Regions from separate parts of the Duganella sp. GW822-FHT06D06 genome, predicted to be linked through region 2. Evidence: riboswitches for the same ligand, from Rfam matches in the RefSeq annotation. Region 2 holds a riboswitch; each other region holds the start of a gene.

The links. Region 2 has a riboswitch for cobalamin ahead of AC1RMD_RS17470 (TonB-dependent receptor). Riboswitches for the same ligand answer to the same signal wherever they lie in the genome.
Region 1: it holds a riboswitch for cobalamin, as region 2 does, so the genes downstream of both, AC1RMD_RS30760 (TonB-dependent receptor domain-containing protein) here and AC1RMD_RS17470 (TonB-dependent receptor) in region 2, are expected to answer to the same signal.
Region 3: it holds a riboswitch for cobalamin, as region 2 does, so the genes downstream of both, AC1RMD_RS06185 (MotA/TolQ/ExbB proton channel family protein) here and AC1RMD_RS17470 (TonB-dependent receptor) in region 2, are expected to answer to the same signal.

Annotation. Positions count from the first base shown of each region.
Region 1 is NZ_JBXALQ010000036.1:16,009-21,269, reverse strand. Features, by position in the region: gene cobT (nicotinate-nucleotide--dimethylbenzimidazole phosphoribosyltransferase) at 1-790, shown strand, start outside; gene AC1RMD_RS30770 (adenosylcobinamide-GDP ribazoletransferase) at 796-1,578, shown strand; gene AC1RMD_RS30765 (histidine phosphatase family protein) at 1,583-2,134, shown strand; cobalamin riboswitch at 2,168-2,389, shown strand; gene AC1RMD_RS30760 (TonB-dependent receptor domain-containing protein) at 2,522-4,372, shown strand; gene AC1RMD_RS30755 (FecCD family ABC transporter permease) at 4,450-5,261, shown strand, end outside.
Region 2 is NZ_JBXALQ010000009.1:11,966-17,226, reverse strand. Features, by position in the region: gene AC1RMD_RS17485 (OPT family oligopeptide transporter) at 1-596, opposite strand, end outside; gene ylqF (ribosome biogenesis GTPase YlqF) at 730-1,680, shown strand; gene AC1RMD_RS17475 (DODA-type extradiol aromatic ring-opening family dioxygenase) at 1,693-2,490, opposite strand; cobalamin riboswitch at 2,602-2,776, shown strand; gene AC1RMD_RS17470 (TonB-dependent receptor) at 2,858-4,864, shown strand; gene AC1RMD_RS17465 (cobalamin-binding protein) at 4,864-5,261, shown strand, end outside.
Region 3 is NZ_JBXALQ010000002.1:666,969-672,229, reverse strand. Features, by position in the region: gene AC1RMD_RS06195 (heavy metal translocating P-type ATPase) at 1-1,627, shown strand, start outside; gene cueR (Cu(I)-responsive transcriptional regulator) at 1,624-2,010, shown strand; cobalamin riboswitch at 2,012-2,232, shown strand; gene AC1RMD_RS06185 (MotA/TolQ/ExbB proton channel family protein) at 2,411-3,007, shown strand; gene AC1RMD_RS06180 (DUF2149 domain-containing protein) at 3,009-3,344, shown strand; gene AC1RMD_RS06175 (cobaltochelatase subunit CobN) at 3,331-5,261, shown strand, end outside.

The sequences.
Region 1 (5,261 bases), on a different contig from region 2:
AATGGTCGAGAATTTCCTGGCGCGCGGCGCCGCCATCAACGTCTTCGCGACGCAGAACAACTGCGAACTGCGCGTCATCGATGCCGGCGTCAATCACCACTTCGGACCGCGCGTCGGCCTGATCGACCGCAAATTGGCTCCCGGCACCCGCAACTTCGCACAGGAACCGGCGATGGGCCGCGCCATTTGCGAGGCCGCCCTGGCCGCAGGTATGGCCTTGGTCGCCGAACTGGATGGCAACGTGGTCGGCTTCGGCGAGATGGGCATCGGGAACACCACCGCCGCCGCCGCGCTGATGCACAAGCTGACCGGCATCCCGGTCGCGCAATGCGTGGGCGCTGGCACCGGCCTGTCTGCGGAAGGCATCCTGCACAAGCAACACGTGATCAAAGCGGCGGTCGCCAAGCACGCCGCCGCAGTCGAGCCGCTGGATGTTCTGGCCACCTTCGGGGGCCTGGAAATCGCCATGATGACCGGCGCCATGTTGAAGGCTGCCGAATTGCGCAAAGTGCTGCTGATCGACGGCTTCATCGTCACCAGCGCGCTGCTGGTCGCCGCCCGTGTACAACCGGCTATCCTGGACTACTGCGTCTTCGCTCACTGCTCCGACGAAAACGGCCACCAGCAGATGCTGGCCGCGCTGGGCGCCAAGCCATTGCTAAACCTTGGCCTGCGCCTGGGCGAGGGTACCGGCTGCGCATTGGCGCTGCCACTGCTGCATGCGTCGGTCAATTTCCTGAACCAGATGGCCACGTTCGAATCGGCCCACGTCAGCGAAAAGTCCGAGTAAGCGCCGTGCATCAACTACGCCTGTTCTTCACCGCGCTCCAGTTCTTTACCCGCCTGCCGATTCCTGGATGGGTGGGATTCGATCCTGCGTGGCTGAACCAGGCATCGCGCTACTTCCCGCTGGTCGGCCTGGTGGTCGCAGCCATCACGGCCGGCGTGTATGCCTTGGCCGCGTGCTTCCTCCCCGCTCCGGTCGCCGTGCTGCTATCGACCGCCGCCGGCATCTACGCCACCGGCGCCTTCCATGAAGACGGCTTCGCCGACATGTGTGATGGCTTCGGCGGCGGCATGACGCCCGAGCGCGTGCTGGAGATCATGAAGGACTCGCGCATCGGCGCCTACGGCGCCATCGGCATCATCTGCCTGCTCGCCATCAAGTGCACAACGCTGTCCATGCTGCCTCCGCTGGAGGCGATTGCCGCACTATTCATCGCCCATCCGCTGTCGCGATTGATGGCCACCTCGCTGATCTGGCGCCTCGACTACGCGCGCGCCGAAGGCAAGGCCAAGCCGCTGGCGCAAAAGATGAGTACCGCAGAATTCGCGCTGGCCGTCATCACCGCCGCCATACCCGCGCTGGCGATGACCACCTGCGGATGGCTGACGTGGACCGCACTGGCGACCGGCATTATCGCCGCCACCATCGCCAGCGCCTGGCTGGCCCGCAAATTCGTCCGCCGCATCGCCGGCTATACGGGCGACTGCCTCGGCGCGGTGCAGCAGCTCAGCGAAGTGGCGTTCTATCTTTGCGTGCTGGCCAGCATGCGCCACGGCGCCCTGCCCTGGTAACGCTATGCGGCTAATACTGGTCCGCCATCCGCAGCCGCTGATCGCCCCCGGTGTCTGCTACGGCCGCAGCGATCTCGCGGTGGCGCCCGAGCAGCTGGCGCTAACGCTGGCCGCCTTGTCGGCCACACTGCCCCAAGGCCTGCCTCTATATAGCAGCCCGCTACAACGCTGCGCCACACTGGCGGCGCAACTGGCGGCGCCTCTGTCATCCCCCGCACCGCTGCTGGACACCCGCATCGTGGAGATCGATTTCGGCGATTGGGAACTGCGTCCCTGGGACGACATCGCGCGCGACGACATCGACGCCTGGGCCGCAGACCTGGTCAACCACCAACCCGGCGGCGGCGAAAGCGTGCTGCAAATGGCCGGCCGCATCGCCGCTTTTTACGCCGACCTCCAGCGCCAGCAGCGCGACGCCATCGTGATCTGCCACGCCGGCGCAATGCGCCTGCTGTCGGCCTGCCATGCCGGCCTGGCGCCCGCCGAGATGGCGCTGCAAGCGGCCCGTCATCCGCATCAAATCGCCTACGGCGCCACGCTGGTGCTGCAAAACTAAACCGCCACCCCATGACCGCCGCCGCACAAACCCGTATAATGACCGGGTTTTGGTGCCCGCGCGTCTGTCCAGATGCGCAGTTAAACGGGAAACATGAAGCTCTGTAAGAGCCCACGTGTGCTGCCCCCGCAACGGTAAGCAAGTGTCGCAGCTGATGCGCGACAAACCTCCTCTGACAAACCACTGTGCTCCGCATGGGAAGGTGAGGTGGTCTAACTTGCCAGCCCGGATACCGGCCAAATCAGGTGGAAGCGAGCGAACGGGATGTGCGCGAACGGATGGAGCCGACAACAACGGCTACGCTGCATGCATCTCTCAATTCTCCGCTTCTGTTCAATCTGGCCCACGGGGACGTCGGCCGGTTGCTATTAACAGAAAAACTACATCATGACCCTTCGTATCTCCCGTCCCGCGGCCCTGACGTCGCTGGCGCTGGCAATGGCCGCCTCCTACGCTCACGCAGAACCAACCACCGGCACCGTGCTGGTCACCGCCACCCGCAGCCCGCAAGCCCTGGCCGACGTGATCAGCGACAGCGTCACCATCAGCGCCGAACAGATCGCCGAATCCGGCGCCGGCTCCATCGTCGACCTGCTGCAACGCCAGCGCGGCATCGAGATCGCCCGCAACGGCGGCTCCGGCACCAACGCCACCGTGTTTATCCGCGGCGCCAACAGCAACCACAATCTGGTGCTGGTCGACGGCGTACGTATCGGCTCGTCCACCACCGGCGGCGCCAACTGGAGCGCCATTCCGCTGACGGCCATCGACCATATCGAAATCGTCTACGGCCCACTGAGCTCCCTGTATGGCGCGGACGCCATCGGCGGCGTGATCCAGATCTTCACCAAGAAGGGCAAGGGCGCGCCGGCGTTCACCGCCTTCGCCGGCTACGGCACCGACAACACCCGCGAAGGCGATGTGTCGCTCTCCGGCGCCACCGGCGGTGAACACAGCATCAGCTATGCGATCAGCGCAGGCAAGGAAAAATCGGATGGCTTCTCGTCCCTGCGTCCTGCCAGCAACTCCTATAACGCCGACAAAGACGGCTACGACCGCGAAAACGCAGCCGGTCAGTTCAGCCTGCGCTTGGCGGAAGGCCACGAAATCGGCACGCTGCTCCTGCGGAGCAAACTCAAATCCCAGTATGACAGCGGTTCCTCGTCCTACGACGTGCGCTCGGTGGCAAAGCTGGAGAACGCCGCCATCTACAGCAAGAACCAGATCCTGCCGATCTGGCAAAGCCTGGTCCAGTATTCGCGGACCAAGGACGAAGGCGCCAACTACACCAGCGCCCTGGCATCGGGCTACTCGCAGATCAACACCAAGCAAAGCACCTTCACCTGGCAGAATGATGTGCAGATCGGCGCCGACGTGCTGCAACTGCTGTACGACCACCGCAAGGAAGAAGTCGAGACCAACGGCTTCAAATTGGACAATCCACAGCGCACCACCAACTCCCTCGCGGCTTCGTACAACGCCCGTCGCGGCGACAACCTGTTCAACGCCGGCGTGCGCCGCGACAAATCGCTCTACGGCTCGAAGAACACCGGTTCGCTGGGCTACGGCTACAACTTCACGCAGGCGCTGCGCGCCACCGCCAGCTACGGCACCAGCTTCCGCGCGCCAACCTACAATGAGCTGTACTACCCGTCCTACGGCAACCCAGCCAACAAACCGGAACTGGGCAAGAACGCCGAAATTGGCCTGCGCTACGACAGCGGCACCACCGCGCTGAACGCCAGCTATTACCGCAACCGCCTGACCGACCTGCTGGTGAACACCACGCCATGCCCGTACTCTGGTACAAAGAGTGGCTGCGCCTACAACGTCAACCACGCGCTGCTTGAGGGCCTGACCATGGGCGCAAGCAAGCAGTTGGACCGCTTCAACCTGACCGCCACCGTCGACCTGCAAGATCCAAAGGACGAAACCAGCGGCAAGCGCTTGCCGCGCCGCGCCAAAAAGCACGGCAACCTGATGGCCGACTACAGCGCCGGCGCACTGAAGGCCGGCGTGGAACTGGAATTGTCCGGCGACCGCTACGAAGACGCCGCCAACATCAACCGCCTGAGCGGCTATGGCCTGGTCAATCTGTACGCGACCTACCACTTCAACCGCGACTGGTCGGCGCTGGTTCGCTGGAATAATATCGGCGACAAGCAGTACGACCTGGCGCGCAATTACGCCACGCCGATGTCCAAGCTGTTTGCCGGTATCCGCTACGGCTACAAGTAAGCGTCAATGGTGTAACCTGCCGGGCGTGGGGCGCAACCGCCACACGCCCGGCAGTCTCCCTTTTTTGAAAGCAGTGCATGCATTCTTTCTCCCGCAATCTGCGACAGCGCGCCGCCATCACCCTGACAGGGTTGGTGCTGTTCGCATTTGCCAGCCTGGTTTTCTCGGGCATGACCGGTTCGGTCTCGATTCCCCTCTCCGATATTCCCGCGGCAGTCCGTGAACTGCTGCACGGCCAAAGCCAGACACTGGCCTCCACCCTGCTCGACCTGCGCCTGAGCCGCGCGCTGACCGCCTTCGTCACCGGCGCCGCCCTGTCGCTGGCGGGCGTGATGATGCAGGCGCTGTTGCGCAATCCGCTGGCCGACCCGTATGTACTTGGCATTTCCGCCGGCGCTTCCGTCGGCGCCCTGGCCGCGCTGCTGTTCGGCTGCGCCATCTGGATAGTCGACGCTTCCGCCTTCGGCGGCGCCGTCGCCGTCTCGATGATGCTGTACCTGCTGGCCCGGCGCGACCTGCGCGGCGGCGCGGCGGCCGAGGGCGGCACCGCCCTGCTGCTGCTGACCGGCGTCATCCTGTCCTCCGCCTGCATGGCGATGGTGACCTTGATGCTCTCCATCGCGCCTGAAAGCCGTTTGCGCAGCATGGTGTTCTGGATGATCGGTGACCTGGCCGGCGCGCCGATGCGCGCGCTGCCCTGGGTCGTGCTGGCCGGCGGCCTGGTGTTCGCCTTGCGCAGCGCCCGCTCCATGAACGTGATGGCGCTGCACGCCGAAGCCGCCGCCACGCTTGGCATCCGCGTCGGCGCCTTGCGCAAAGGCCTGTTCTTCGCCTCCGGCCTGCTGACCGCCAGCGCCGTCACCAGCGCCGGCAGCGTCGGCTTCGTCGG
Region 2 (5,261 bases):
CCGGTGGCGCCCGAGCCGGTGCGGAAGTAGATCGCCACTTCGCCGGCCATCAGCTTGACGGCGGCGAAGGCGGCGAAGGCGGCCGAAGCGACGCTGCCCCAGATCACCGCCCACAAACCGGCCTTGCCTTCGGCGGCGCCGGCGCGCGAAGCCATGCCGACTTTGAGCACCTCGGCGGCGGCCACGCCTTCAGGGTAGGGCAGGTCGGACTGCGACACCAGCGCGCGGCGCAGCGGCATGGTGTACATCACGCCCAGCACGCCGCCGATGGCGCAGGCGCCGAAGGTCGGCCAGAACGGCACCTTGGCCCACCAGCCTATCATCAGCAGGCCGGGCAGCACGAAGATCACCGACGCCAGCGTGCCGGCGGCCGAGGCGATGGTCTGGACGATGTTGTTTTCCTGGATGGTGGCATCCTTGAAGGCGCTCAGCAGCGCCATCGAGATGACCGCCGCCGGGATCGAGGTGGCGAACGTCAGGCCCACTTTCAGGCCCAGGTAGACCTGAGCCGCCGTGAAGACCAGCGTGATCAGTATGCCCAGGATGATGCCGCGAACGGTGATTTCCTTGGGGTTGGACGGTGCAGCTATGCTCATCTTCAGCACTCCGGTGGAAAAATAATATTGTTTATATGGTCAGAAAACGGGAAAAGCGCCTCATGATATCCGAAGTCCGGACGAGCCAGCAGGTAAAATAGCGGATTGTCAGAACGATTTTGAAGGTCAGAGCATGTCGATACAATGGTACCCGGGGCACATGAACGCCGCCAAGAAAAAAGCGGCGGAGCAGATGGAGAACACCGATCTGGTGATCGAGGTGGTCGACGCCCGCCTGCCCGAGGCCAGCACCAATCCGATGGTGGAGGAGCTGCGCAAGTTCCGCCAGCGTCCGTGCCTGAAGATCCTCAACAAGATCGACCTGGCCGATCCGGCCGCCACGGCGGCCTGGGTGGCCTATTACAACGCGCAGGAAGGCGTGACCGCGTTCGCGATGACCACCAAGAAACCGGCCGACGTCACCCGCGTGCCGGAACTGGCCAAGCAGCTGGCGCCGCACCGCGGCGTGCCGACCAAGCCGCTGCGCATCATGATCATGGGCATCCCCAACGTCGGCAAGTCGACCCTGATGAACGCGCTGCTCAAGCGCAAGGTGGCCAAGGTCGGCGACGAGCCGGCGGTGACCAAGCAGCAGCAGAAGCTGTACCTGGACAAGAACACCATCCTGGTCGACACGCCGGGCATGTTGTGGCCGAAGATCGCGCTGCCGAGCGACGGCCTGATGCTGGCCGCCAGCCACGCGATCGGCTCGAACGCGCTGATCGAAGAGGAAGTGGCGGTGTACCTGGCCGACGAGATGCTGAAGTACTACCCGCAACTGCTGGTGGCGCGCTACGGCTTCAAGGACATCGAGAGCTTCGACGGCATCGCGGTGGTGGAGGGGGTGGCGGCCAAGCGCGGCTTCCGCCAGAAGGGCGGCGACCTCGATTTCGAGAAAGCCTCGCACACCTTCCTGGGCGACTACCGCAGCGGCATCCTGGGCCGCATCTCGCTGGAGACGCCGGCCAGCCGCAAAGGGCGGCTGGAGGTGCACAACGCCGAGATGGCCGTCAAAAACGCCGAGAAAGCCGCCATCGCCGCCGCCAAGGCCGAAGCCTACGCCAACGGCAAACGCGGCACCTGACACCGGGTTGGATTAACCGAAGCGGAAGCTGCTCACGGCCAGCGCTCCCATGAACGCCTCCTCGTGGTAGGGGACGGTCGCCTGGTCGCGCTCCGCCGCGCCCAGGGCCACCATCAACGGCAGCAAGTGCTCCTCGCGCGGATGCGCCATGCGCGCGGCCGGCGCCTGTTCCCATTCCAATAAGCGCGCCGTGCGTTCCTGCGGCGGCAGCGCCATCGTCGCGCGCAGCCAGCCGTCGAAGGCGTGCGAGGCCGCCGCGCCCTGGGCATTGAAGGCGCGCAGGTTGTGGTAACTCAGCCCGCTGCCGACGATCAGCACGCCCTGCTGGCGCAAGGGCGCCAGCAGGCGGCCCGCTTCCAGGTGCGTCAAGGGATCGAGGCCGCGCTTGAGCGACAGCTGCACGATGGGCACCTCCGCAGCCGGATAGATCGGATACATGGCGCTGAAGGTGCCGTGGTCGTAACCGCGCTGCGCATCCAGCTGCGCCGGGAAGCCGCCCGCATCGAGCAGCTGCCGGACCTGCGCCGCCAGCTCCGGCGAACCCGGTGCGCTGTATTGCACCTCGTAGGTATGCGGCGGGAAACCGCCGTAGTCGTAGATCATCGGCGGCCTGGCCGACGACGACAGCGTGAAGTCACGCTCCTCCCAATGCGCGGTAATCACCAGCACCGCCTTCGGCGTCACGCCGAGCTGGCGCGGAATGTCGCGCAGCGCGGCGTCCAGCTGGCCGTACAGATGGCCCACCTGGTCCATCATGAACGGCCACGGACCGCCGCCGTGGGAGAGGAAATAGGTTGGCAAGACATGCATGGCAAAGCTCCGGTATGGGTATGAGCCCACTATAAAGACCGTAGCCGTGGCGATCAATGCACGAAATGTAGATAGGTCCTATCTAAAAAGTTAATGATCCGGGGCGCGAGCGTATAATGCCCGGGTTCTGGTGCTTGCCCATGTGCTCACATGCGCAGTTAAACGGGAAACACAAGGCCGCCCGCGCCCACGGCGCGACGGTCAAGGTGTGCTGCCCCCGCAACGGTAACGCGAAGCGTCGTTCAGCCTCGCCAGCCCGGATATCGGCCAGACAGGGGGAAGCGCGCAGCGACAACGTCCGCGCGGCTTCCGTACACTTCCAGCCTGCGGGGACGCAGGCGGATGTCTCTTTTGAAAATGACCTGACATGCAATCCTCCGTCTTCCAACCGCGCCTGCTGGCCGCCGCCGTCTCCCTGTGCTTTGCCGCCGCCGTTCCCTCCACCGTAGCGGCGCAAGCTGTCGCCGGCAACAGCGCCGTCGCCCAGTTGCTCGCGCCGGTCGTCGTCGTCAGCGGCTCGCGCTTCGACGCCAACGCGGCGCTGACGCCGATCGGCGCCATCGTCATCAGCGCCGAAGACATCCAGCGCGCCGGCGCCAACGACGTCAACACGGCGATCCGCAAAGTGGGCGGCGTGTACGGCCGCCAAAGCCTGGACGGCAGCCCGGACTTCAGCCTGGACCTGCGCGGCTTCGGCTCCAACAGCAGCCAGAACATGGTGATCGTGCTGGACGGCGTGCGCCTGTCGGAAAATGAACTGAGCAACGCCATCCTGTCGACCATCCCGATCGACACCGTGGACCACATCGAAATCACGCGCGGCGGCGCCAGCGTGTTGTACGGCGACGGCGCCACCGGCGGCGTGATCAACATCGTCACCAAGCGTCCGGTCAAGAACAGCCGCCGCGGCAGCGTGTTCGTCGAAGGCGGCCAGTTGGGCGCCCGCGAAGCGCGCGTGTCCGGCTTCCAGGCCTGGGACGGCTTCGCCGCCGACGCCACGCTGGACAGCCAGCGCACCGACAACTACCGCGACAACAACGAATTCAAGCACACCCACTTCAGCGGCGGCGCGCAATGGTTCGACAACGCCGGCCGCGCGGGCTTCCGCTACGAAGGCGCGCGCCAGGACATGCGTCTTCCGGGTTCGCTGTCCGAGGCTCAGTACAACGCCAATCCGCGCCAGACCCTGACCCCCGACAACTACGCCAATCTCGATAGCGACCGCTTCACCGCCTTCGCCCAGCGCCGCATTGGCGGCTATGAACTGGCGGCCGACCTGTCGTATCGCAAGAAGAAGGCCGTATCGACTTATTTCGGCGAATTCGGCCCATCGACCTATACCCTCGATAGCAAGCAAACCCAGTTCTCGCCGCGCGTGCGCCGCCTGGGCGAGATCGGCGGCCTGCTGAACGAGATGGTGGTCGGTTTCGACTGGACCGTATGGAATCGCGCCAGCACCGACAACAATCATTCCTCCGCTGCCGACGCCACCCAGCACTCGAAAGCGCTGTACCTTCGCGACGAACTTCGTTTCGACGCCGCCCATGAAGGCCGCGTATCGGCCGGCGTGCGCCGCGAAATCTTCAACAAGGACTTCAGCGATCCCTTGAACATCTATGGCAGCACCGGCTATAAAGCAGCGCAAAGCCTGAACGCGTGGGAACTGCAGGCGAGCTATATGCCGGTCAAGAATCTGAACGTCTATGGCAAGGCTGGGCAAAGCTACCGCGTCGCCAACTCCGACGAGAACGCCTACACCCCGGTCGTCAACAATGCGTTGCTGCCGCAGCAGTCGCATGACCTGGAACTGGGCGTCAGCTTCGGTACCGCTGCGCAGAAAATCACTGGCCGCGTATTCCGCCACAACCTGACCAACGAGATCTTCTACGATCCGACGATCTACGCCAACACCAACCTGGCGCCGACCCGCCGCCAGGGTTTCGAACTCGATGCGGAACACCGCATCAACGCCGCCTGGAACCTGACCGCGCACTACCAGCACGTGAACGCCAAGTTCACCGAGGGCGTCAACAACGGCAAGGAGATGGTGCTGGTGCCGAAAAACACGCTGACCGCGCGCCTGAGCTGGACTGTGGCCAGCGGCCACACCGCCGACGTCGGCGCGCAGTGGGTGGACAGCCAGCGCAACGGCGGTGACTTCGACAACAAGTGCCCGGCGCAGATCCCGTCCTACACCACGCTGGACGCGCGCTACGCCCGCAAGCTGGGGCAGTGGGAGTTCGCCGTGTCGGGCCTGAACCTGAGCGACAAGCGCTACTTCTCGCAAGCCTTCGGCTGCAAGGATGGTGTTCAAGGCAGCATCTACACCGCCGACGGCCGCCAGCTGAAACTCTCGGCCCGCTACGAGTTCTGATGCGCGCCACGACCACGACCGTTCGCCACGCCCTGCCGTCGCTGGCGCTGGCGTGCACGGCGGCCTGCGCCCAGGCCGCCGTCACCGTGCAGGACGACGCCGGCAACAGCGTCGTCGTCGCCAGGCCGGCGCAGCGCATCATCTCGATGGCGCCGCACATCACCGAGCTGCTGTTCGCGGCCGGCGGCGGCGAGCGCGTGGTCGGCGTGATGAACTACAGCGACTACCCGGAAGCGGCCAAGCGCATCCCGCAGGTCGGCAGCAACGCCACCATCGACATGGAACACGTGCTGGCGCTGCGGCCGGACCTGCTGGTGGTCTGGAAGAGCGGGAACACCGCGCCCCAGCTGGAGCAGCTGAAAAGCCTGGGCATCCCGATCTTCTACAGCGATCCGCA
Region 3 (5,261 bases), on a different contig from region 2:
ATGGCTGGAGGCGCGCGCCAAGCGCCAGACCACGTCCGCCATCCGCGCCTTGCAGGTGCTGCGGCCCGAGTCGGCGCGGGTGCGGCGCGGCACGCGGGATGTCGAAGTGCCGATCGCCGAGGTGCGGCCGGGCGAGCTGGTGGTGGTGCGCCCGGGCGAGCGGGTGGCGGCCGACGGCGTCGTGGCGGAGGGCGCCAGCCATGTCGACGAGGCGCTGATCACCGGCGAAAGCCTGCCCGTGGCGCGCCACGCCGGCGACCATGTGACCGGCGGCGCCATCAACGGCGAGGGCCTGCTGCTGGTGCGGGTGACGGCGGTGGGCGCGGAGAGCACGCTGGCGCGCATCATCCGGCTGGTGGAGGACGCGCAGGCCGCCAAGGCGCCGGTGCAGCATCTGGTGGACCGCGTCAGCGCGGTGTTCGTGCCGGTGGTGCTGGTGCTGGCGGTGCTGACCTTCGGCGGCTGGTGGCTGGCGACCGGCGACGCCGAGCGGGCCATCATCAATGCGGTGGCGGTGATGGTGATCGCCTGTCCGTGTGCGCTGGGGCTGGCGACGCCGGCCGCGATCATGGCCGGCACCGGCGTGGCGGCACGTTACGGAATACTGATCAAGGATGCGGAAGCGCTGGAGCTGGCGCACCGCATCACCACCGTGGCGTTCGACAAGACCGGCACGCTGACCGAAGGCAAGCCGTCGCTGGTGGCGCTGGAGCCGGCCGGCATCGATGACGGCCGGCTGCTGCAACTGGCCGCCGCCATCCAGCGCGGCAGCGAACACGCGCTGGCGCGCGCCGTCAACGATGCCGCCGCCGCGCGCGCCGACGCGGCCAGCGGCGCTGTCGCGCCGACAGCCACCGGCGTCACCGCCTTGCCCGGCCGCGGCGTGGCGGCCATCGTCGACGGCGCGCGCCTGATCCTGGGCAGCACGCGGCTGATGCAGGAAGAGGGCGTGGCGCTGGACGCGCTGAGCAAGCGCGCCGCCGAACTGGAACAGCAAGGCCTGACGATATCCTGGCTGGCCGCGTCAAGCGCGCCGCAGCCGGCGCAGCTACTGGGCCTGCTGGCCTTCGGCGACCGCGTCAAACCGCAAGCCCGCGCCGCGTTGCAGGCGCTGCATGCGATGCACATCCAGACCATCCTGCTCACCGGCGACAACCAGGGCAGCGCCGACGCCGTCGGCAAGGAGCTGGGCATAGGCCGCATCATCGCCAACATGCTCCCCGCCGACAAAGCGACCACCGTCGCCGGCCTGAAGACCGGCGGCGCCTGCATCGCCATGGTCGGCGACGGCATCAACGACGCCCCCGCGCTGGCCGCCGCCGATGTCGGCATCGCCATGTCGAGCGGCACCGACGTCGCCATGCACGCCGCCGGCATCACGCTGATGCGCGGCGATCCGGCGCTGGTGGCGGCCGCGATCTCGATCTCGCGCCGCAGCTACAGCAAGATACGCCAGAACCTGTTCTGGGCCTTCATCTACAACCTGGTCGGCATACCGCTGGCCGCCTTCGGCCTGCTCAACCCCATGGTTGCCGGCGCCGCGATGGCGCTCAGCTCCGTCAGCGTGATCAGCAACGCCCTGCTGCTGCGCCGCTGGAAGCCCGAGCATCAGAAAGGACCAGCATGAACATCGGACAAGCGGCGGCCGCCAGCGGCGTCTCGGCCAAGATGATCCGCTACTACGAAAGCATCGCCCTGATCCCGCCGGGCAAGCGCAGCGACGCCGGCTACCGCATCTACGGCGACAACGACCTGCACGCGCTGCGCTTCGTCAAGCGCGGGCGGTCGCTGGGTTTTTCGCTGGAGCAGATCCGCGAGCTGCTGTCGCTGTGGCAGAACAAGGAGCGCGCCAGCGCCGACGTCAAGACCATCGCCATGGGGCATGTGGCGGAGCTGAACCAGCGCATCGCCGAGCTGACCGACATGCGCGACACCCTGCAAACACTGGCCGGCTGCTGCCACGGCGATCATCGCCCCGACTGTCCTATTCTCCAAACCCTTGCCGGTTAAAGTATAATCGCCCGGTTTTGGTGCCCGCGCGTCTGTCCAGGCGCGCAGTTAAACGGGAAACATGGAGCTGGCCACGCCAGCCAACATGTGCTGCCCCCGCAACGGTAAACAAGCGTCGTCGTTGACGACAAATCCGCCTCTTCAAACCACTGTGCAGTCGCATGGGAAGGTCAGGCGGTGTCGCTTGCCAGCCCGGATACCGGCCAGGACAGGTGGAAATGCCCAGGCATTTCTGTTCAATCCGCACACGGGGAAGTGAGCGGCTTGCATCTGTTTCGATCTACATCTATGCATCGATTTTGCGCGCCACGGCCTTGCCGACTGGCGGCCGTGCCTTGCGCACGCGCCGTTCGCGTACGCCTGCGCCCCGATTTTTCTTCTTTGCCCACAGGACCCGCCCATGTTTAACCTGCCCGCCGACGCGGCCGTGCACTCCATCGAGACACTGCTGTATTCCATTTCCACCATCCTGTACCTGCCGGTGCTGCTGGGGATCGCTGCGCTGGTGCTGCACATGCTGGTGTGCTTCGGCACCTTCGGCGCCGAATGGCTGGAGCGCCGCCGCGGCGTGCGCGTGCTGGTCGCCACCGCCAAACAGGAAATGGCCGCCGTGCTGACCGCGCAGGAAGGCGAGCCGGGACTGGACGCCCGCCTCGAACGGCTGGTGCAGCGCGCCGACGTCAACGGCGTGCGCCGCCTGGACGGCGTGCGCTTCGTGGTGCGCGTCGGCCCGGCGCTGGGGCTGATGGGCACCCTGATCCCGATGGGCATCTCGCTGGCCGGCCTGGCGCAGGGCAACCTGCCGAAGATGGCAGAGTCGATGACCACCGCCTTCACCGCCACCGTGGTCGGCCTGGCGTGCAGCGTCAGCGCCTATGTATTGAGCCTGGTGCGCGAGCACTGGCTGCGCAGCGACCTGACCGAGATCGCCTATGTGGCCGAATCCCACCTCGCGGCGCAAGACCACAAGCCGCACCTGGTGCGCGCGGGAGCCTGAGATGCGCTATATGAACCGCCACCGCTACAGCCGCATCGGCGAGCATAACGAAGACCCATTGGCCGGCGTCGCCAACCTGTTCGACGCCAGCATCGTCTTCATCGTCGCCATGATGCTGGCGCTGTTCTCGGCCTGGAACATGATGGACCTGCTGGATCCGAACTCCGAAGTCACCATCGCCAAGAAAAGCGCCGACGGCCACGTCGAGGTGCTGACCAAGAAGGGCGCCGAAATCAAGGTGAGCAAAGTGAGCGACAAGCCATTGTCGGGTTCCGGCAAACGCCTGGGCACCGCGTATCAACTGCCGGATGGGAAGGTCGTGTATGTACCTGAATAAAAAATTGTGGGCGCTGCTGCTGTTGCTGGCATCCCTGTGCATCGGCGGCTATGTGCATTCGGCGCAGGCGCCGCGCACCCTGGCGCTGATGTTGGGCGATATCGAATCGCGTCCCGCCGTGCTGGCGGTGCGCGGCCTGCAGGCCGAGTTGAAGGAACTGAACGTCTCCGTGCGCATCATCCCCGCCAACGGCATGACGCCGGCCGACCGCACCGCGCTGACCAACGCCGACGTGGCGATCGTCAATACCAAGGGCCGCCAGGCCATGGTGGCCCTGGGCGCCGAACTGCAGGCGTTGCAGAAGGCGCGCCGTCCGGTGTTCGCGGTCGGCGGCGCCATCGACGACAGTCTGCGCGAGCAGGGTGTGCGCGACGATAAAACCATACAGTCCTACTACAGCGAAGGCGGCGTGGAGAACATGGGCAACCTGCTGCGCTACATCCTGCGCAGCCACTTCGGTTCCAGGCTGGCGGTCGCGCCGGTGCATGCGATGCCGGAAGTGGGCCTGTACGACGTGGCGGCCAACCGCACGTCCAGCAGCTACGAGCAGTACCTGCAAGGCTACGCCAATTACAAGACCGGCGCGCCGTGGATCGCCGTGCCGTTCTACCGCGCCAGCCTGGTGGCGGGACAAACGCTGCCGCTGGCGGCTATCGCCGCGCGCCTTGAAGCGAGCGGCTACAACGTGCTGCCGGTGTTCGGCTATCCCTACGACGTGCCGCTGCGCTTCCTGCTGGATGAAAACGGCAACAGCCGTGTCGAGCTGATCGTCGCGCTGGGCATGAAGGTGGGCGGCACCGCCAACACCGGCGCGCTGCTGGACAAGATCGGCGTCCCGGCGATCAACGCCATCACCCTGAGCCAGCAGTCGCTGGCGCAGTGGCAGGAATCGAAGATCGGCCTCGATATCATCGAGCGCACCTGGCAGCTGGCCGGCGCCGAAGTGGCGGGCCTGATCCAGCCGACCGTGGTCGCCAGCCGCGAACGCATCAGCGATGCGCAGACCGGCCTGGCCTATGTCGAAGAGACGCCCATCCCCGAGCGCATCGAACGCCTCAATGAGCGCGTCGCCAGCTGGCTGGCCTTGCGCCAGAAGGCCAACGGCGACAAGCGCATCGCCATGCTGTACTTTAACTATCCGCATGGTTCCGAGACCATCGGCGCGGCCTACCTGAACGTGCTGCCGGAGAGCCTGTGGCAGATCGTCCAGCGCCTGAAACAGGAAGGCTACCAGACCGGCACGGCGCTGCCGCCGTCGCCGGAAGAGCTGCAAGGCGAGATCCAGCAATGGGGCAACTACCCCGGCAAATCCAGGGGCGACTACATGGCGGGCCTGAAGCACCTGGCCGAAAGCGGCCAGGCGCTGCTGGTGCCGTTGGCCGACTACCAAAAATGGTTCGCCACGCTGGCGCAGCCGCTGCGCGCGTCGATCGAAAAATCCTGGGGCAAGCCGGAGAAAGCGCCTGTCCTGTGGCGCAACGCCAAGGGCGAGCCGTTCTTCGTGTATCCGGCGCGCCGCTTCGGCAATGTGCTGATGGCGCCGCAGCCCGGCCGCGCGTGGGAACAGAACCTGGAGAAGCTGCACAATGAAGTCAGCATGCCGCCGTCGCACGAATACATCGCGTTCTATCTGTGGCTGCAAAAGGGCTTCCAGGCCAACGCCGTCATGCACATCGGCACCCACGGCACGCAGGAATGGCTGACCGGTAAAGAGGCTGGCCTGGCCGAAAGCGATCCGACCGAGGCGCTGATCGGCGCCATGCCCAACATCTATCCCTACGTGATGGACGACGTGGGCGAGGGCATACAGGCCAAGCGCCGCGGCATGGCCGTCATCATCGACCACATGACGCCACCGTTCGACGTGGCCGGCCTGAATCCCGACCTGCGCGAACTGGGCGCGCTGCTGAACGACTA